DNA from 4 places in the Rhodoferax sp. GW821-FHT07F03 genome. Region 4 is predicted to be linked to each of the others. Evidence: predicted binding sites of a transcription regulator. Region 4 holds the regulator's gene; each other region holds the start of a gene.

Region 1 (5,126 bases), on a different contig from region 4:
TCCACACTTGGCCAGCCACAGAGTAGGCGTCAGCGGGCGTCATGCCAGCGGAAACCCAGTCAGCCACGGTGGACGGGCCACCCAGGCTGGGGCTGTTGAACACGCCGGTCAGCAGCGCACCCAGGATACCGCCCACGCCGTGCACACCGAACACGTCCAACGAGTCGTCAGCGCCCAGAATCTTCTTCAGGCCGGTCACACCCCACAGGCAAGCGAAGCCTGCCACGAAGCCGATGACCAAGCCGCCGCCGATACCGACGTTGCCGCAAGCAGGCGTGATTGCCACCAGACCCGCCACGGCGCCAGATGCAGCACCCAGCATGGAAGCCTTGCCCTTCATCAGCGATTCGCCGACGCACCATGCCAGCACAGCAGCAGCGGTAGCACCCAGGGTGTTGATGAATGCCAGAGCAGCGAAGCCGTTGGCTTCCAGAGCGGAGCCGGCGTTGAAACCGAACCAGCCCACCCACAGCAGCGAGGCACCAACCATGGTCAGCGTCAGGCTGTGAGGTGCCATGGATTCCTTACCGTAGCCAATGCGCTTGCCAATCATGTAGGCACCGACCAGGCCGGCCACAGCGGCGTTGATGTGCACCACGGTGCCGCCGGCGAAGTCCAGCGCGCCCCATTGCCAGATCAGACCGGCCTTGGCGTTCATCGCGTCAACAACTTCCTTGGAAGCGTAGGCGTCAGGACCCATCCAGAACCACACCATGTGGGCGATAGGCGCATAGCTGAAGGTGAACCAGATCGCCGTGAACAGCAGCACAGCCGAGAACTTGATACGTTCTGCGAAAGCACCCACGATCAGGCAGCAGGTGATACCGGCGAAGGTGGCCTGGAAGACGGCAAACACAATTTCGTACATGGGCACACCCTTGCTGAAGGTGCCGCCAGTAGCAAACGTGCCCGCAACGTTATCCCAGATGCCCTTCATGAACAGGCGGTCGAAGCCACCGACATAGGCATTGCCTTCGGTGAACGCCAGGCTGTAGCCGTAGATGAACCACAGCACCAGGATCAGCGAGAAGGTGACCATGACCTGCATCAGCACGGACAGCATGTTCTTGCTGCGCACCAGGCCGCCGTAGAACAGGGCCAGGCCGGGCACAGTCATCATGATGACCAGCAGCGTGGAAACCATCATCCAGGCGGTGTCGCCCTTATTGGGAACCGGAGCGGGTGCAGCAGAAGCGGCGTCAGCCGGTGCCGAGGCAGCAGGCGCTGCGGCGGCCGCAGCAGCCGGTGCGGGGGCTGCTGCGTCGGCTGGCTTGGCCTCCTCCGATGCGGCAGGAGCCGCCGCGCTGGCTGCCGGCTCAGCAGCCGGAGCCTGGGCTTGGGCAAAAGATGCGCCCCATAGCAGCCCCATACCCAGGGCAAAAGATGCGAGAAGTTTTTTCATGGTTGTTTGGCTTTCGTTAATGACGCACGCCGCGCTTACAGCGCTTCTTTGCCGGTCTCGCCGGTACGGATACGAACAACCTGCTCCAGGTTGTAGACAAAAATCTTGCCGTCGCCAATCTTGCCGGTGCGGGCTGCGCCCTCTACGGCTTCGATCACGCGGTCCACCAAGTCGTCGGAGATGGCTGCCTCGATCTTCACCTTGGGCAGGAAGTCGACAACATATTCAGCGCCGCGGTACAGCTCGGTATGGCCCTTCTGGCGACCAAAGCCCTTGACTTCCGTCACGGTAATACCCTGCACACCAATGCCGGACAAGGCTTCACGCACCTCGTCGAGCTTGAACGGTTTGATAATGGCAGTGACAAGTTTCATGGCTGGTCCTTCGATGGGCTATAGAGAGGGTGGGCGTCAAGGCGGGCAGCCTCGGGCGCTGGCAGTTTCATTGTCTTCTCCAAAATAATGAGGGGAATCGGGAAGCTCTAAGCATGTAGCGTGCCAAATTGGTGTCAATTTGTTAACCTACCCCTTATCCATGCGTGGCGATGCACAGCTTTGGATTGGTATTTATCGCACATAAATGGTGCATTGCAAAGAAACGTGTACTTCGGACGTCGTTTCTGCACCGATACAGGGAGTAAAACGACGATGAGCTTGTGTTTGGTGCAGAGTCGTGCCTTACTGGGCCTGGAAGCCCCCGCCGTCACCGTTGAGGTGCATCTAACCAACGGCCTGCCCAGCTTTACCTTGGTCGGGCTGGCCGATGTGGAGGTCAAGGAGGCGCGCGAACGCGTGCGTTCGGCCATCCAGAACTCCGGCCTGGAATTTCCCCATAACAAACGCATCACAGTGAACCTGGCGCCGGCCGACCTGCCCAAGGACTCCGGCCGCTTCGATCTGCCAATTGCGTTGGGCATCCTGGCCGCCAGCGGCCAGATCGCGGCAGAACGCCTGGCCGGTCACGAATTTGCCGGCGAGCTGTCGCTGTCTGGTGCATTGCGCCCGGTGCGCGGTGCGCTGGCTACCAGCCTGGCGCTGCACGCACAAGAAGTGCACACCCGGCTGGTATTGCCGCCGGGCAGCGCCGAAGAGGCCGCCCTGGTGCCCGGCGCGCAGGTGTACTGCGCCCAGCACCTATTGGATGTGGTGCAGCAGTTTTTACCGCAAGGCGAAGGCGACGCCCCGGCCGAAGGCTGGCGCCATCTGCAGCTGACCACCCGACCCACCACGGCCGGCTATGCTGACCTGGCCGACGTCAAAGGCCAGGCTGGGGCCAAACGGGCGCTGGAGATTGCCGCAGCAGGCGGCCACAGTCTGCTGCTGATCGGACCGCCCGGCTCGGGCAAATCCATGCTGGCACAACGCTTTGCCGGATTGCTGCCACCCATGACGGTGGAAGAGGCGCTGCAAAGTGCTGCCGTGGCCAGCCTGGGCGGGCGTTTCTCCCTGGAGCGCTGGGCTACCCGCCCCACTTGCAGCCCCCACCATACCGCCAGTGCCGTGGCCCTCGTGGGCGGCGGGTCACCGCCACGGCCCGGTGAAATCTCGCTGGCCCACCACGGGGTTTTATTTTTAGATGAGCTTCCAGAGTTCCCCAGAGCCGCTCTGGAAGCCCTGCGCGAGCCGCTGGAGACTGGCCACATCACCATATCCCGTGCGGCGCGGCGGGCCGAATTCCCGGCTCGCTTCCAACTAATTGCAGCTATGAATCCTTGTCCTTGTGGTTTTTTAGGATCACGCCAGCAGGCCTGCCGCTGCTCACCAGACCAGGTGTTGCGTTACCAGGGTAAGCTCAGCGGCCCTTTGATGGACCGTATCGATCTGCATATTGAAGTTCCGGCGCTGCCGGCCCAGGACCTGCTCAACGCACCGCCGGGCGAATCCACGGCCGCCATCCGCCAACGCAGCAGCGCCGCCCGGCAACAGGCCATGGATCGGCAAGGTAAGTCCAACCAGGCATTACAAGGGCAGGAAATGGACCAGCACGTGGCGCTGGACAACGCGGCCGCCAAGTTCCTGAACACCACGGCCGCCCGGCTGGGCTGGTCGGCCCGCAGCATCCACCGCACCCTGAAAGTGGCCCGCACCATTGCCGACCTGGCAGGCGCTGGCACGACCGATACCAGCCATATTGCCGAAGCCGTGCAGTACCGCCGGGCCTTGCGGGCATCCAGCTAAATTACTATGTTTTTGATAGCTGCCAGCGCAGGTAATATCTGCGCTGGCAGCCCATTTAACACTCAAGCGTCACCCTCAACTCGCCCGGGGCGCGCTGCTGGGCATGAGCAGCTCAAAAACGGCCCCCTCGCCTTCCGTGCTGCGTACGCTGATGCTGCCGCCCAGCAGGCTGACCACCGCGTTATAGGAAATATGCAAGCCCAGGCCGGTACCGCCGCGGCCCATCTTGGTGGTGACGAAAGGATCAAAGATGCGGTCCAGCAAATCAGCGGGAATACCACGGCCGTCGTCGGCCACCCGCAGCAGCAGCCAGCCCTCGTCCCGGGCTTCGCCGGTGATATGCACCGTGCCCTGGTTGCGGCCTTCAAAGCCATGCAGCACCGCGTTGTTCACCAGATTGGTCACCACCTGGCCTAGGGCCCCAGGGTAGCTGTCCATCCACAGCCCGGGCGGTATCTCCACCACCACCTTGTAAGGCGTTCGGGCAAACGAAGGGCGCAGGCTGCTGACGATTTCGGCCACCACCTCGGCCAGGGCGAAGCGCCGACGCTGGGCGCTGGTCTGGTCCACGGCAACCTGCTTGAAGCTGGCCACCAGCTCTGCAGCGCGGTACAGGTTGCGGGTGGAGATATCGGTAGCCTGCTCGACACTGGACAACAGCTCCTCCAGGGCGGTGCGCCGCAGCCCATCCTGCATGGACTGCCTGAACTTGCGCACCTCGTCGCCCAACGCGGTCACCGCCATCAGACCGTTGCCCAGCGGCGTGTTCAGCTCGTGCGCCACACCGGCCACCAGCCCGCCCAAAGCGGCCATTTTTTCGACCCGCACCAGGTCGGTCTGGGTCTGGCGCAGCTCGGCAATGGCGGTGGAGAGATCGTCGTTGGCACTGGCCAGGGCCTCGGTACGGCGCGCCACGCGCTCCTCCAGCTCGGCGTTGAGCTCACGCAGGGCGTTATCGATACGGTACATCTCGGTGATATCCACCCCGGCCCAGACCATCATGTGCAGAGCCCCGATCTGCACCGTATCGCGCGATAGCTGGATCAGCACTGGCTCGCCATCACCGCGCAGCATCCAGGCCTCGGCGGTGGCATGCCCAGCCTGGAGCGCGGCAAACATGGCCGCGCGGTCGTCTTGGGAGCGCCACATATTCAGCTCCGTCGCGGTGCGACCCAATGCGTCTTCACGGCGCCGCCGGAACACCCGGCACCAGGCCAGATTCACGTCCAGCAAAGCGAACGGAGATTCCGTGCTGGTCACCGACATCGCCACCGGCGAGGTGTTGAAGATGGCCTGTGATTTCTGCTGGCGCTCCTGCAGCGTGGCCGCCATCTTTTCCAGGTCACCCGAGAGGCTGTTGAACTCGGCGATCGTCCCCTGCTGCCAGGGGCTGACCTGCTCGCCGGCCGATATCTGACCAGCGCGCACCACAATCCGCCGCAGCGGACGTATCAGGCGGGACGCCCAGAACGGAGCCAACAGGAAGCCCACCACCAGCGCCCCCAAAAACACCGTAAAAACAATCACCACCAAGCCACGGATCTCGT
Region 2 (5,126 bases), on a different contig from region 4:
CTCGCGGTAGTAGCGTCCCACCTGGTAGGGCAACACATCGCCATAGGGCAGCTTGTGCGTCAGCAGTTGGTACAGGGTCACGCCCAAGGCGAACAAATCGCTTTGCGGGTTGGGCAGCTCTTCCGGCGCATCGCTGCCCTGCAAGCTGAACCCCCATTGCTCGGGATTGATATAGCTGGGCGTGCCCGCGTGCAGCTTGCGCATGGCCTCGGGTTCGCGGCCGCTCAGCGCAACACCCAGGTCCAGCAGACGCAGCACGCCGTCTTCGCCCTGGTGCAGGTTGGCGGGTTTGATGTCGCGGTGGATCACGTTTTGCCGGTGCAACCGGCCCAGCGCCAAGGCTACCTGGCGCGCCGCGCTGACGGCCTGGTGCACGCTGAACTTGTGTTGCCGGTCCAGCATCTGCTGCAGAGTCTCACCGCTGTGCCAGTCGTACAGCAAATAGAACGCACTGGCCGGCTGGCCGGTGCTGCTATTGGTAGGAAATGTGTCGTGCAGCGCCACCAGATGGTCGGCGGCACGACCCGACAGCATGCGCTTGGCCAACCAGGCTTCGTGTGCCAGCATGGCGCGCTCCTGCGGATCATGGGCGCGGCTGGGATGCAGGGTTTTCAGGGCGTACAAGGCCTGGGTTTTCGGCTCGCGCACCTGCACCACCACGTTGATGCCGTTGTCTGCCACCATCGCGGTGACAACCAGCCCATCCAGCATGTCGCCCACACGGAACGGCCCGGGGATGGGCAGCGCACGCGCAGCGCGGTTTTCGTCTTCCAGCGTGGCGTCCAGCAGACCCAGAACACGCACCACCATGGCGGTCAGGTTGTCACGGCTGCCACGTTGCAGTGCAGCCTGCACCAGGTTTTCGGCGGCAAGCTTGGCGCTGTCGGCCTGGGCCAATGCCTGCAACTGCGGGTCGGCCAGCACGCCGTGCACACCATCGGTCAGCAGCACAAACACGTCACCCACCTGCAGGTCGCCTTGCAGGTAGTCCACCAGCAAGCGTTCGTCTATACCTACCGCACGCAGCAGCTGGTGTCGCAGGTCGGGGTGATCGGCCACATGGTCGTGGCTGAGCTGGGTGAACACACTATTGCGCAGCAGATAAGCGCGCGAGTCGCCCACATGCGCCACGGTATAGGACTGGCCTCGCAGCACCACGGCCGTCAGCGTGGTCAGGCCCATCGCCGGCTTGCGACGGCGGTTGATGCCAGCCAGCCAGGCGTTCTGCGCACCAATGATGCGATCCAGCGCCACCGTGGTGTCCCAGGTTTCGGGCGTAGCGTAGTAGTCGCGCACCAAGCTGGTGACCGTGGTCTGCGCCGCCTCCTTGCCCATACCGCCTGCACTCACACCGTCGGCCAATGCCACGATGGAGCCCATGCCCAGTTGGTGCGCCTCCGGCAGCATGGCCGCGCAGAAATCCTCATTCACCGGCTTGGTGCCGGCGAGGGACGTAAAACCTATGTCGATATCAAATGCCATGCACCAAGCAAGCAATTAATGCGCCCAATTTGGTGCACAAACACCTAGGGCTTACCCCATCAGCATCTGCATGCTGTGCTCGTACAGGTCGCTCAGGCCTTCAAACACATCCAACAGGCCTTCGCTGGCCAGGGCCACGGCCTCCAGGCCGCGTGGCATATCGGCTGCGCCGGACTGCAGCTGCCGCCACTGCTCGCCCGCCGTGACCAGCTTGGCTCGGATTTCGGGGCTGCTGAGCGGAATATCGTTCAGATAGTTCAGGGCCTGCTCAAAGGTGTCGCGGGCTTCGGCCATGCCCGCATGGGCACGCTGCTGGGTGGCGCGGTCGCCCAGCATGGCCAGTAATGCCAGTTTGGCGAAACGCTGGGACAGCATGCGCTGGCGCCCGGCCACGTTCAATACATGCAGCGGGGCCACAGCGCCCGCACTTTCCAGCACACCAGTGAGCCGCTCGGCATGCAGCAGCAGTTGCTCGGCCTGGCCATCTACCTGCAACATCTGGCTGGCACGCTGCTCGGCCTGCAGGCCAGATTTAAGCTGGCGCCAGCTCTGCGCCACCTGGGCCAGCAGGTCGCCAAAGGTGGGCTGCGAAAGACTTTTGCCCAGGAAGGCCATGTTGCCGTCGATGCGCTGGGCCGAATGCAGCTGTGCCTCGGCGTACTGCGCGGGCTGCACGCCCGCCAGCTGGAGCAGGTACAGCTTGACCATGCGCTGCGACAGCATGCGTAGCTGGCCGGCGCGGTTCACCCCCTCGGCAAAGCGTGCCGAATGCACGATGTGCTGCGACACCTGGCCCAGGCGCTGATTTGTGTGCATGGAGGCGGTACGCAGCATCTGGAAGGCGTCGTCATCGGACACCTGGCGTGCATGCATCAGCACCCCCTTGGCACGCTCCACGATCTTGCGCTCGTCCAGGCGGTTGCGCAGGTCCTGCAGCTCGTCCCGCAGCGCCTGGTCGCGCTTGAATACAGCCTGGGCCAGCTGCAACAGCGGGCGTAAGCGGTGCTGGCCATAGCCATTCACCACATAGGCCTGCACGCCGCAGGCCAGGGCCAGATCCAGGCGGTCGGCGTCGTTGTCGTTGGTGAACAGCACAACCGGACAAGGCGCGGTCTCCAACAGGGCCTGCAAGGCCTTGAACAGGCTGTCGTCGGGTAGCGGGTCGTAAATCACAAACACATCTGGTGCATGCAGCACCGCCTCTTGCACCAATTTGCTGCGCTCCACCGGCGGCGCCAGCAGGCGAATGCCCACCGCCTCCAGGTCAGCCAGCAGGGTGTGCGCTCCCTGGGGCGCGTTGAGATGTACCAATGCAGATGTCATAAAAATCAATCGCTTTTCAAAGGCTGCGCGCCTCGTGCGCGTCACAAGCCCATAGGGTAAACCCATATTCCACCGGATGGCACAGCTTTTGCATGAGAAATTGCGGGCGTAACGACGCGCCCTTACCCGTCCATCCGGCGGGTTTTACGTACAACGCCGTGCGTAATGGTGTAAGTCCTGGGCATGGGCCCTGGCAGTGACTGCGTTCGCGCTCTCACCCATGTTCTGCTTGCAGACCTGGGCACCACACCTGACCCCCTTGCTTCACCGCCCCTGTTTGCTGCGCCCTATGAACTTTGTGCGCTCTACCGTGGGTCCACATTTTTTCGCAACCTCTGGAGTCGCTTGAATGAAAAAATCTAAATTGGTGATGGTCGGCAACGGCATGGCCGGTGTACGCACCATTGAAGAACTGCTCAAGGTCGCCCCCGATCTGTACGACATCACCGTATTCGGCGCCGAGCCCCACCCCAACTACAACCGCATCCTGCTGTCACCAGTGCTGGCGGGCGAGCAGACGCTGGACGAGATCGTGCTGAACTCCTGGGAGTGGTACGCCGAGAACAACATCACCCTGCATGCAGGCAAGAAGGTCACCGAAGTCGACCGCGTGAAGCGCGTGGTGCGCGCTGTGGATGCCGACGGCAACGTGACCGAAGCCGAATACGACCGCCTGCTGATGTGCACCGGCTCGAACCCCTTCATCCTGCCCATCCCCGGCAAGGACCTGAAAGGCGTGATCGCCTACCGCGACATCGCCGACACCAACGAGATGATCGACACCGCCACCAAGTACAAGAACGCGGTGGTCATCGGCGGCGGCCTGCTGGGCCTGGAAGCGGCCAACGGCCTGATGCTGCGCGGTATGACGGTGCACGTGGTGCATGTGCAGTCCACCCTGATGGAACGCCAGCTCGACAGCGTCGCCGGCAAGCTGCTGCAAAAGTCGCTGGAAGAGCGCGGCCTGAAGTTCCTGATGGGCGCGCAAACGCAAGAGCTGGTGGGCGGCCCGGACGGCCGCGTCACCGCCATCAAGTTCAAGGACGGCACCGAGGTCGCCACCGACCTGGTGGTCATGGCCGTGGGCATCCGCCCCAACACCGACCTGGCCAGCAAGATGCGCCTGCACGTGGACCGCGGCATCGTGGTTACCGACACCATGCAGACCGTGACCGACGGCCGCATCTATTCGGTGGGCGAATGCGCTGCCCACCGCGGCATCGCCTACGGCCTGGTCGCACCTTTGTTTGAACAAGCCAAGGTGGCGGCCAACCACCTGGCCGAATTCGGCATCGGCCGCTACATGGGCTCGCTGACCTCCACCAAGCTGAAAGTTACCGGCATCGACCTGTTCAGCGCCGGCGAGTTCATGGGCGGCGAAGGTACCGAAGAAATCATCATGAGCGACCCGTTCGGCGGCGTCTACAAAAAGCTGGTGCTGAAGGACGACAAGCTGGTCGGCGCCTGCCTGTACGGCGACACGGCCGACGGCAGTTTCTACTTCAAGCTGCTGCGCGACGGTCGCAGCGTGGCCGACATCCGCGACAAGCTGATGTTTGGCGAAAGCCATCTGGGCGACACCGGCCACGAAGGCCACAACAAGGCCGCCAGCATGCCCGACAGCGCCGAAGTCTGCGGCTGCAACGGCGTGAACAAGGGCACGATCTGCAAGGCCATCCGCGAAAAAGGCCTGTTCACCCTGGAAGAAGTGAAGAAGCACACCAAGGCCAGTGCCTCCTGCGGCTCGTGTACCGGCCTGGTCGAGCAGATTCTGATGTTCACCGCCGGCGGCGACTACTCGGCCACGCCCAAGACCAAGGCCATGTGCGGCTGTACCGACCAGGGCCACCAGGCGGTGCGCGAAGCCATCGTCAAGGAAAAATTCCTGACCATCGACTCCGTCTTCAAGGGCTTGGGCTGGAAGACACCCAACGGCTGCTCCAGCTGCCGCCCGGCCGTCAACTACTACCTGATCTCCAGCTGGCCCAAGGAAGCCAAGGACGATCCACAAAGCCGCTTCATCAACGAACGCAGCCACGCCAACATCCAGAAAGACGGCACCTATTCCGTCATCCCGCGCATGTGGGGCGGCGAAACCACGGCCGACGAGCTGCGCCGCATCGCCGATGCGGCCGACAAGTACAAGGTGCCGACCATCAAGGTCACCGGCGGCCAGCGCATCGACTTGCTGGGCGTGAAGAAAGAGGATTTGGTCGGTATCTGGAAAGACATCGGTATGCCCAGCGGCCACGCCTACGCCAAGGCGCTGCGCACGGTGAAGACCTGCGTGGGCAGCGAATGGTGCCGCATGGGCACACAGG
Region 3 (5,126 bases), on a different contig from region 4:
CTGCTGGCCTTTGGGTCGTGTGGCCTGCGCTGCTCGGCCTTTGTCCAAACCGCACTGGCCCCCGCGCTGGAGGGGCGAGACATCACGGTGGTCGGGATGGTGGCGCAGATGCCACAGCGTACCGAGTCGGGCCTGCGTTTTCGGCTGGAAGTGGAGTCTGCCCGCATGGGCAATGCGCCGGTTGCCGTGCCGCCGCGCATCGATCTGTCCTGGTATGACGGCGTGCTGGCTTTTGGCGCGGGTGGCAGTGCTACGCAATGGGAGCTGCAGCGCCAGCTGCCAGACCTGCGCGCCGCCCAACGCTGGCAGATGACACTGCGCTTGAAGGCGCCGCACGGCGGGCGCAATCCCCATGGATTCGACTTCGAGCTGTGGCTGTGGGAGCAGGGCGTGCAGGCCACCGGCTATGTGCGTGCCGGCCCCAATGATGTAGCGCCGCAACTGCTGGACAGCACCTGGTGGCATCCGGTGGAGCGGGCGCGCCAGGCAGTGCGTGACGCCATTTATTTGCATGTGGCGGACCGCCATTTGGCCGGCGTGATTGCGGCCCTGGTGGTGGGTGACCAGGGTGCCATCGAACGAACCGATTGGGATATGTTCAGAGCCGCTGGCGTAGCCCATTTGATGTCCATCTCCGGGCTTCACGTGACCATGTTTGCCTGGCTGGCTGCGGGCTTGGTGGGTTGGCTATGGCGGCGCAGCGATGTGCTGGGCTGGCGCGCCGGCCTGTGGCTGCCGGTGCCGCAGGTGGCTTTGGTGGGTGGGTTGATGTTGGCGCTGGTCTACGCGGTATTCAGTGGCTGGGGTGTGCCCTCGCAGCGCACGGTATGGATGCTGGCGACGGTGGGCGTATTGCGCTTGAGCGGCCGCAGCTGGCCCTGGCCCTCCGTGTGGCTGCTGGCTTGTGCGGTGGTGGTGGCGATTGATCCCTGGGCCTTGCTGCAGGCGGGGTTCTGGCTGAGTTTCGTCGCGGTGGCCGTGCTGTTTGCTACAGATTTGGGAGCTGCTGGCGCAGGTGATACCAGCGCTGGAGGCCGATTCCGCTCCATGTTGCGTGAGCAGTGGACGATTACGCTGGCACTCACGCCCTTGACGCTGCTGCTGTTCCAGCAGGTCTCGGTGGTGGGCTTGCTGGCCAATCTGCTGGCCATTCCCTGGGTGACGCTGGTGGTCACGCCCTTGTGCATGCTGGGGGTGCTGCTGCCGCCGGTGTGGCAGCTGGCTGCCGGCAGTATCGATGGCCTGGGCTGGGTTTTGCAGTATCTGGTGCAGCTGCCATTTGCTACGGTTTCGGTAGCTGCTCCCGCACTGTGGATAGGCGCTGCAGGCGTTTTTGGCGGTGTGGTGCTGGTGTTGCCGGTACCCTGGAGTGTGCGTGCGCTGGGTTTGCCTATGTTGTTGCCGGTGCTGTTGTGGCAGTCGCCGCGTCCGCCTGAAGGTCAATTTGAATTGCTGGCGGCCGATATCGGCCAGGGCAATGCCGTGCTGGTGCGCACGGCCCACCACAGCCTGCTATACGACACGGGCCCGCGCTGGGGCCAGGACAGCGATGCCGGTCAGCGGGTGCTGCTGCCTTTGCTGCGCGCCATGGCCGAGACGCTGGACACGGTGGTGGTCAGCCACCGCGACAGCGACCACAGCGGCGGCGCGGCCTCGGTGCTGGGGCTGCAGCCGCAGGCGGAATTGCTGAGCTCCATTGAATCCGGCCACCCTTTGCAAACGCTGCGCTCGGTCACACGCTGCGCCGCCGGGCAGGGTTGGGACTGGGATGGCGTGCGGTTTGACGTACTGCATCCCCTGGCGGGCGACTACGCCGGCCCCGCAAAACCGAATGCGCTGAGCTGCGTGCTACGCGTGTCGAACGGCGCACATACCGCCCTGTTGGTGGCCGATATCGAGCAACCCCAGGAGGCGCGTTTGGTGGGTGGGGCGGACACCCTGCGGGCCGATGTGCTGCTGGTGCCCCACCACGGCAGCAAGACTTCCAGCAGCCCGGCGTTTCTGGACGCGGTGCGACCCCGTTTTGCGCTGGTGCAAGCGGGTTACCGCAACCGCTTTGGCCACCCCGCGCCGCCCGTGCTGGCGCGCTACCAGAAGCGCGGCATCCAGGTGGTGGACAGCAGCCACTGTGGGGCGGCCACTTGGCAGTCGGTGGCGCCGCAGCGCGTGGTCTGCGATCGGCAGCAAGCGCCGCACTACTGGCAGCACCAGTTGGCGGATGGAGCGCTCTGAAATGTCGTTACGATGGATGCGGCGAACATAGGTCCCAGCGTTGTGCGCTTAATTTGTGCGAGTTGCGCATTTACACATCAACATGGCTCGTTACTTGCTATTCTTTGGTTTCAGGAGATGAAAACTTATGCAGAAATTTGACGAAATGTATACAGCGCTACCGTATGAGTTTTTCTCTAAGGGAAAGCAGATCCGGGATCACTACAAGATCTATGACGCATGGCTGGCCAAGCAGCCGGGCGACATGATGGCCAAGCGGCGCGAAGAGGCCGAGATGATCTTTCGCCGCGTCGGCATCACCTTTGCCGTGTACGGTGCCAAGGACGAGGACGGCTCGGGCACCGAGCGCCTGATCCCGTTTGACCTCATCCCCCGCATCATCCCTGCCCACGAGTGGGGCAGCATGGAAAAAGGTCTGGTACAACGCGTCACTGCGCTGAACCGCTTCATCCACGACGTCTACCACGACCAGGAAATTCTGAAGGCCGGCATCATCCCGCGCGAGCAGGTGGTGAACAACGCCCAGTTCCGCCCCGAGATGATGGGCGTGGACGTGCCGAACAACATCTACTCGCACATCTCCGGCGTGGACATCGTGCGCGCCCCCGATGCCCAGGGCAACGGTGAGTACTACGTGCTGGAAGACAATCTGCGCGTGCCCAGCGGCGTGAGCTACATGCTGGAAGACCGCAAGATGATGATGCGCCTCTTCCCCGACCTCTTCAGCAGCCACCGCGTGGCACCCGTGGCCCACTACCCCGACCTGCTGCTAGAGACCTTGCGTGCTTCTGCACCCGCTGCCACGGCCGACCCGACGGTGGTGGTGTTGACCCCCGGCATGTACAACAGCGCCTACTTCGAGCATGCTTTCCTGGCGCAGCAAATGGGTATCGAGCTGGTGGAAGGTCAGGACCTGTTCGTCAAGGACAACTTCTGCTACATGCGCACCACGCGTGGCCCGAAGCGGGTGGATGTGATCTACCGCCGCGTGGACGACGATTTCCTGGACCCGCAGGTCTTCCGCCCGACCTCCACCCTGGGATGTGACGGCCTGATGGCCGCCTACCGTGCCGGCAACGTGACCATCTGCAACGGCGTGGGTACTGGCGTGGCAGACGACAAGTCCATCTATCCCTATGTGCCCAAGATGATCGAGTTCTACCTGGGTGAAAAGCCCATCCTGAACAACGTGCCCACCTTCATGTGCCGCAACAAGGACGACCTGGCCTACACCCTGGCTAACCTGAAAGACCTGGTGGTCAAGGAGGTGCATGGCGCCGGCGGCTACGGCATGTTGGTGGGGCCGGCATCGACCAAGGCAGAGATCGAGGAGTTCCGTGCCGCGCTGTTGGCCAACCCTAGCGGCTATATCGCCCAGCCCACGCTCAGCCTGTCGAGCTGCCCGACTTTTGTGGAGTCTGGCATTGCGCCGCGCCACATCGATTTGCGGCCGTTTGTGCTGTCTGCCAAGGAAGTGCAGATGGTGCCCGGTGGTTTGACCCGCGTGGCCCTGAAAGATGGCTCGCTGGTGGTGAACTCGTCCCAGGGCGGCGGTACCAAAGACACCTGGATTCTGGAGGACGACTCCGTACCCGCGACCGTGCCTGCCGTGCACAGCCAATCCCAATCCTAGACACGTAGACACACAGAACAAGGAACGATCTCATGCTGTCACGCACCGCTGACCATTTATTCTGGATGTCCCGTTACACCGAGCGCGCGGAGAACACAGCGCGCATGTTGGATATCAACTACCAAACAGCGCTGCTGCCCCAGTCCAACGCAGTGGCCCAGGTGGGCCTGCAAGGCCTGTTGTCCATCAGCGAACTGTTGCACCCCTACACCGAAAAGCACGGCGCCATCACCTCCCAGTCGGTAATGGAGTTCATGGTGAAGGACGAAGAAAACCCATCCTCCATCATCTCTTGCCTGCGCGCGGCGCGTGAGAATGCCCGTGCGGTGCGCGGCACCCTGACCACCGAGGTCTGGGAGACGCTGAACACCACCTGGTTGGAAGTCAACCGCATGCTGAAGTCCGGCGAGTTTGAAAATGACCCGGCGCAGTTTTTCGAATGGGTCAAGTTCCGCTCGCATCTGTCGCGCGGCGTGACCCTGGGCACCATGCTGCAGGACGAGGCATTTCACTTCCTGCGCTTGGGTACATTCCTGGAGCGGGCCGACAACACTGCGCGCCTGGTGGATGTCAAGTTCCATGCGGTGCAAAGCGACTTCTTTGGCACTGCCAATGAGAAGGACCAAGAGTACGACTTCTACCACTGGAGCGCTATTTTGCGCAGCGTCTCGGGTTTCGAGGTGTACCGCAAGGTGTACCGCGATGTGATCAAGCCAGAGCGTGTCGCCGAGCTGCTGATTCTGCGCGCCGACATGCCGCGTTCGCTGCACGGCAGCTTGAACGAGGTGCTGAACAATCTGCTGCTGGTGTCCAGCGACCCGGGCAGCGAGACGCTGCGCCGCGCCGGCAAACTGCGTGCCGATTTGCAGTTTGCCCGTATCGATGAAATCCTGGCCACCGGCCTGCATGCTTTCCTGACCCAGTTCCTGGACCGGGTGAATGAGCTGGGCGCGTACATCAGCCGAGAGTTTTTGGTTCCTACCGCCAACTGAGCGGCGGAGAGCTGGCATCTTACTTAGCTCTACTGGAAAGGACTGCCCACCAGGGCAGTTCTTTCCACGTCTTGATTCCGGAGCCCGCCTAACGCCATGGCGTTGACCAACACGTTCACCCGTTGGCTAGGGCGCTTGAGCGTGGGGCGCAAACTTACGCTGATTTACCTGCTGGACCTGACCGCGGTCATTTATGTGTCCGGCATCCTGATCCACGAAAAGTACCTGTCCATTGATTTCACCCGCAAGGAGATCAGAGGCACGGCGTA
Region 4 (5,126 bases):
TGCGCATGGGCCCGTATGCCAAGCGCGACGATGCCGAGCATGCCAAGGACCGGCTGGAAAGTGCCGGTAGCGAAACCACCCTGGTGCGCGTGCAGCGTTGACCAGTTCTCTTGAAGCTGGTGCTGCGCGCTGAACTTTTGCGCTCGGCACCGATCCGACCCCCCACAAGGAGTGATTTGCAATGAAACGTCGTGAGTTTTCGCTGGCTTCAGCGGGTGTGCTGGCTGGTTCCACGCTGGCCGTAGGCCATACCGGTAGCGCCCTGGCGCAGGGCAAGCCGCCCGTGGCGGGCACGGATTACCTGGTGCTGGACAAGCCAGTCGCCACAGAAGCGCCGGCCGGCAAGGTCGAGGTGATCGAGTTCTTCTGGTACGCCTGTCCGCATTGCAATGCGTTTGAGCCCACCTTGGTGGAGTGGCTCAAGCGCCTGCCCAAGGATATTGCCTTCAAGCGTGTGCCAGTGAACTTCCAGGACAGTTTCATCCCGCCGCAAAAGCTGTACTACACGCTGGAGGCTCTGGGCCAGCTGGACGCACTGCATGGCAAGGTGTTCAACGCTATCCATGTGGAGCATCAGCGGCTGGACAAAGATGATCTGGTGATCGCCTGGGCCGTGAAGCAGGGTCTGGACAAAACCAAGTTCACCGAGACGTACCAGTCTTTTGGCGTCAGCACCAAGGTGCGTAAGGCATCCCAGCTGCAGCAGGCCTACCAGGTCGCGGGCGTGCCCGCTTTGGGCGTGGCCGGCAAGTTCTACACCGATGGCAGCCAGGCGCAAACCATGCCGCGTGCATTGGTTGTTGTGGAATATCTGGTGGCCGAGCAGCGCAAGAAAGCCTGATTCCGGCATGGCCGGCAAGGCCGGAGAGATGAAAAAGCCCGCGTCAGCGGGCTTTTTTCTGGCTACGTCCAACTCGGGGTGAGGGGCCGTTACAATGAATTGCAAGATTCGTGCCTCTATGAAAATCAACACCCTACTCTCACTGCTCGTGGTTTGTTTCGTCGGTCTAGGCGGAGCGGCCCACGCGGAAAAAGCCGACAAACTCAAGCCTATGAATATCGAGGCGGACGCGGCGCGTTATGACGATCTGAAGCAGACCAATGTCTTTACCGGCAAGGTGGTGATGACCAAGGGCACCATCATCATCCGTGGCGCCCGCGTCGATGTGCGCCAGGATGCCGAGGGCAACCAGTTCGGCGTGGTGACGGCGGAGCCGGGCAAGCTGGCGTATTTCAAGCAAAAACGCGACGGCCTGGACGAATACATAGAAGGCGAGGGCGAAACCATCGAGTACAGCAGCAAGCTGGACAACGTGCGCTTCATCAAGCGGGCCATTTTGCGCCGTCTGGTCGGCAGCAAGGTGAATGACGAAATCACCGGCGAACTGATCGTCTACGACAACACCACCGATGTATTCACCGTGGACAGCGGCACAGCCGGCAGCAATCCCGGTGGCCAGAATGGCCGCGTACGCGCCATGTTGACACCCAAGGCTGCAGCGTCGGCTGCTAGCGGCGCGGCACCTGCCGGGCCAGCCCCGGTGCTGCGTTCCACCACCACGCTGGAGGGCGTGAAGAAGTGACGGCGGTGGTGGAGTCGGGAGAAAGCCGCCTGGAGGCGCGCCATCTGCAAAAAGCCTACGGCAAGCGCAAGGTCGTGAAAGACGTGACGCTGGCCGTCAAAAAAGGCGAGGTGGTCGGTTTGTTGGGCCCCAACGGCGCGGGCAAAACCACTTCCTTCTACATGATCGTGGGCCTGGTGCGGGCTGATGGCGGGCATATTTCCATCGACGGCCAGTCGGTGGAGCACATGCCCATCCACCGGCGTTCGCGCCTGGGCCTGAGCTATCTGCCCCAGGAAGCCTCGATTTTCCGCAAGCTCACGGTGGAAGAAAATGTGCGCGCCGTGCTGGAATTGCAGCACGACGAGGCCGGCAAGTCCCTCACCCGCACCGAGATCGAAAAGCGCCTGACGGCGTTGCTGCAGGATTTGCGGGTGGAGCATTTGCGTGATTCGTCGGCCATGGCCTTGTCCGGTGGCGAGCGCCGCCGCGTGGAAATCGCCCGTGCCCTGGCCACCCAGCCGCGTTTCATTTTGCTGGACGAGCCTTTTGCCGGTATCGACCCGATTGCGGTGATCGAGATCCAGCGCATCATCGGCTTCCTGAAGTCGCGTGGCATCGGCGTGCTGATCACCGACCACAATGTGCGCGAGACGCTGGGCATTTGCGACCACGCCTACATCATCAGCGACGGCAATGTGCTGGCCGAGGGTACGCCGTCCGAGATCGTGGACAACGCCGATGTGCGTCGCGTCTACCTCGGCGAACATTTCAAGATGTGATGCTCCGATGAAGCAAGGCTTATCCCTACGCGTTTCACAGCATCTGGCGCTGACGCCCCAGCTGCAGCAGTCCATCCGCCTGCTGCAACTGTCCACCCTGGAACTGAGCCAGGAAGTGGACCAGATGCTGGACGACAACCCGTTTCTGGAACGCAATATGGACGAGGCTGCACGCGAGGAGTTCGGCCTGGCCCAGTCCGACACGCCGGTCAGCACAGGGGAGCGCGAGGCTGAAATTGCTACAAGTTCTGTAGCTGAATACGCAAGTGAATCCAGCGCAGAAGCCCCAAATGATGCCGAATCCCCTTTAACTGGCGGTGACGACACCAGCTGGGACGGCGATGGCACTTCCGAGATCAAACCCGACGACAGCGAATGGGGCGGTGACGCCCCGGCGCGCCAGAACAACCTGGGTGAAGACGGCGAGATGGACGCCACCGAGCTGGCCCGCAACCAGGAGTCGCTGACCAGCTTTCTGCACCGCCAGGCCCTGGCCCTGCGGCTGGGGGAGGTGGACCAGGCAGCGCTGCGCTTTCTGATCGAATCGCTGAACGACGACGGCTACCTGGAAGACGATTTCGAAACCCTGGCGCGTGGTCTGGCGGGCGACGACGCCGAGGCCGTGGAAGAGCTGGTACACCGCTTCACGGTGGCCCTGAGCCTGCTGCAAAGCCTGGAGCCGGCGGGCGTGGGCGCGCGGCATCTGGGTGAATGCCTGTTGCTGCAGCTGGAGGGTTTGCAGCCCGTGCTGGGCGATGACCCGGCGCGCAAGGTGGCCATGCGCATCTGCCGCCAGTCCATGGACCTGCTGGCCCGGCGCGACGTGAAGCGCCTGGCCCAGCTGTGCCGCGCCACCGAGACCGATATCAAGGCTGCCATGGCGCTGATCGCCCGGCTGGAGCCCAAGCCGGGGCGGCGCTTTGTCGATGTGGAGCGCAACATCGTGGTGCCCGACGTGATCGTGGTCAAGGTTGGGCGCGGCGCCCAGGCCCGCTTCCGGGTACAGCTGAATGCCGAGGTCATGCCGCGCCTGCGCGTGCACGACATCTACGCCAATGCGCTGCGCCAGCACAAGGGGGGCGGCAAGGATTCATCGAACAACGCCGCACTGCAGCAGCGCCTGCAGGAGGCGCGCTGGTTCATTAAGAACATCCAGCAGCGCTTCGACACGATTTTGCGGGTCAGCAACGCCATCGTGGAGCGGCAGAAGAACTTCTTCAGCCACGGCGCGCTGGCCATGCGCCCTCTGGTGCTGCGCGAGATCGCCGACGAGTTGGGACTGCACGAGTCCACCATCAGCCGCGTGACCACCGCCAAATACATGGCCACGCCCTACGGCACCTTCGAGCTGAAGTATTTCTTCGGCTCGTCCCTGGGGACGGAGACCGGCGGCAACGCCTCCAGCACCGCGGTGCGGGCGCTGATCAAGCAGTTTGTCTCGTCCGAAGACCCAAAGAAGCCGCTCAGCGACAGCCAGCTGTCCGACATGCTGAAAGAGCAGGGCATTGAATGCGCGCGCCGTACCGTGGCCAAGTACCGCGAAGCGCTGCGCATAGCCCCCACGAACCTGCGCAAAGCGCTGTAGAACATGCTCTCCCCCAGGCCGCGTGCACGGTATGCCGCAGCTGGAGGAAAGAGCTTCGCCCCGCTTGCCCCAGGCTGCGTAGCGTGACACCATGGAAATAACGATATGAACCAACTCCAATTATTTTTACCCTGCGCCGCCGGCGTGGAAGAGCTGCTGGCCGAAGAGGTGCACGGCATTACCGGCCTGCAGGGCGAAGACCTGCGGGTGATGCGGGGCGGCACGCTGGTGCGCTCCTCCTGGCGCGACGCGATGCGCTTGAACCTGCACAGCCGCCTGGCGCAGCGCGTGCTGATCGAGCTGTCCAACACCGAATACCGCAGCGAAAAAGACCTGTACGAAGCCGCCAGCAACGTGGCCTGGGAGATCTGGTTCACGCCCAAGCAAAGCTTCAAGATCGAAGTCACGGCGCAGCACAGCCCGCTCAATTCGCTGAACTTCGCCGCGCTGAAAGTGAAGGACGCGGTGGCCGACCGCTTCCGCTTCAAGACCGGCGTGCGCCCCGACGTGAATGTGCAGTGGCCCGATGTGCGCATCTACCTGCACCTGACCACCGAGCGCGCCACCATCTACATTGACACCTCGGGTGACGCGCTGTTCAAACGTGGCTGGCGTGAAGACAAGGGCGATGCGCCGTTGAAGGAAACCCTGGCCGCCGCCATGATCGCCGCCAGCGGCTGGGATGGCACCACGCCCCTGTACGACCCCTGCTGCGGCAGCGGCACCATTGCCATAGAGGCCGCGCAGATCGCCTGCAATATTGCGCCCGGCAGCCTGCGCCGCTTTGGCTTTGAGAAGCTGTTGCCCTTCCAGCCCCATGTGTGGAGCGTCATTCAGGAGCAGGCCCACGCCGCCGAGCACGAGCCGGAGACGCAGATCTTCGGTAGCGATGTGGCCTTCCGTATGGTCGATTTCGCCACCCGCAATGCCGAGCGCGCGGGCGTCAGCGGCGTGGTCGAGTTCCGTGGCGGCGATGCCTTGCAGCGCATGCCGCCGGCCGAGTCCGGCGTGATGTTGCTGAACCCGCCCTACGGCGAGCGGATTGAGGTGGCAGGTGTCGCGGGCCGGCGCGAAGCTGCACAGACCGAGGACGGCAGCGCCGACTTCTTCCCCCAACTGGCCACCCACTGGAAGCGTAACTACGCGGGCTGGACCGCCTGGATGCTGACGCCCGACCTCAAGCTGCCCGGCAAGATG

What was found. Region 4 encodes sigma-54, which starts transcription at its own class of promoters, with help from an activator protein. Its sites were predicted from a motif close to TGGCANGNAANCTGCTTT; they were not measured.
Region 1: glnK (P-II family nitrogen regulator) is a predicted target of sigma-54. The motif match lies at 1,885-1,902, and genes of this name have one in related genera.
Region 2: nirB (nitrite reductase large subunit NirB) is a predicted target of sigma-54. The motif match lies at 2,883-2,900, and genes of this name have one in related genera.
Region 3: AC07R0_RS24475 (circularly permuted type 2 ATP-grasp protein) is a predicted target of sigma-54. The motif match lies at 2,316-2,333, and genes of this name have one in related genera.

What each region holds. Positions count from the first base shown of each region.
Region 1 covers NZ_JBWKQM010000009.1:163,807-168,932, reverse strand. The annotation lists gene AC07R0_RS15420 (ammonium transporter) at 1-1,402, opposite strand, end outside; gene glnK (P-II family nitrogen regulator) at 1,438-1,776, opposite strand; gene AC07R0_RS15410 (YifB family Mg chelatase-like AAA ATPase) at 2,050-3,579, shown strand; gene AC07R0_RS15405 (ATP-binding protein) at 3,655-5,126, opposite strand, start outside.
Region 2 covers NZ_JBWKQM010000012.1:211,481-216,606, forward strand. The annotation lists gene AC07R0_RS19670 (bifunctional protein-serine/threonine kinase/phosphatase) at 1-1,482, opposite strand, end outside; gene AC07R0_RS19675 (type IV pili methyl-accepting chemotaxis transducer N-terminal domain-containing protein) at 1,534-2,805, opposite strand; gene nirB (nitrite reductase large subunit NirB) at 3,155-5,126, shown strand, end outside.
Region 3 covers NZ_JBWKQM010000020.1:51,262-56,387, reverse strand. The annotation lists gene AC07R0_RS24480 (DNA internalization-related competence protein ComEC/Rec2) at 1-2,232, shown strand, start outside; gene AC07R0_RS24475 (circularly permuted type 2 ATP-grasp protein) at 2,360-3,865, shown strand; gene AC07R0_RS24470 (alpha-E domain-containing protein) at 3,898-4,857, shown strand; gene AC07R0_RS24465 (bifunctional diguanylate cyclase/phosphodiesterase) at 4,954-5,126, shown strand, end outside.
Region 4 covers NZ_JBWKQM010000010.1:77,482-82,607, forward strand. The annotation lists gene AC07R0_RS16380 (SPOR domain-containing protein) at 1-101, shown strand, start outside; gene AC07R0_RS16385 (thiol:disulfide interchange protein DsbA/DsbL) at 182-841, shown strand; gene lptA (lipopolysaccharide transport periplasmic protein LptA) at 960-1,583, shown strand; gene lptB (LPS export ABC transporter ATP-binding protein) at 1,592-2,344, shown strand; gene AC07R0_RS16400 (RNA polymerase factor sigma-54) at 2,352-3,929, shown strand; gene AC07R0_RS16405 (THUMP domain-containing class I SAM-dependent RNA methyltransferase) at 4,035-5,126, shown strand, end outside.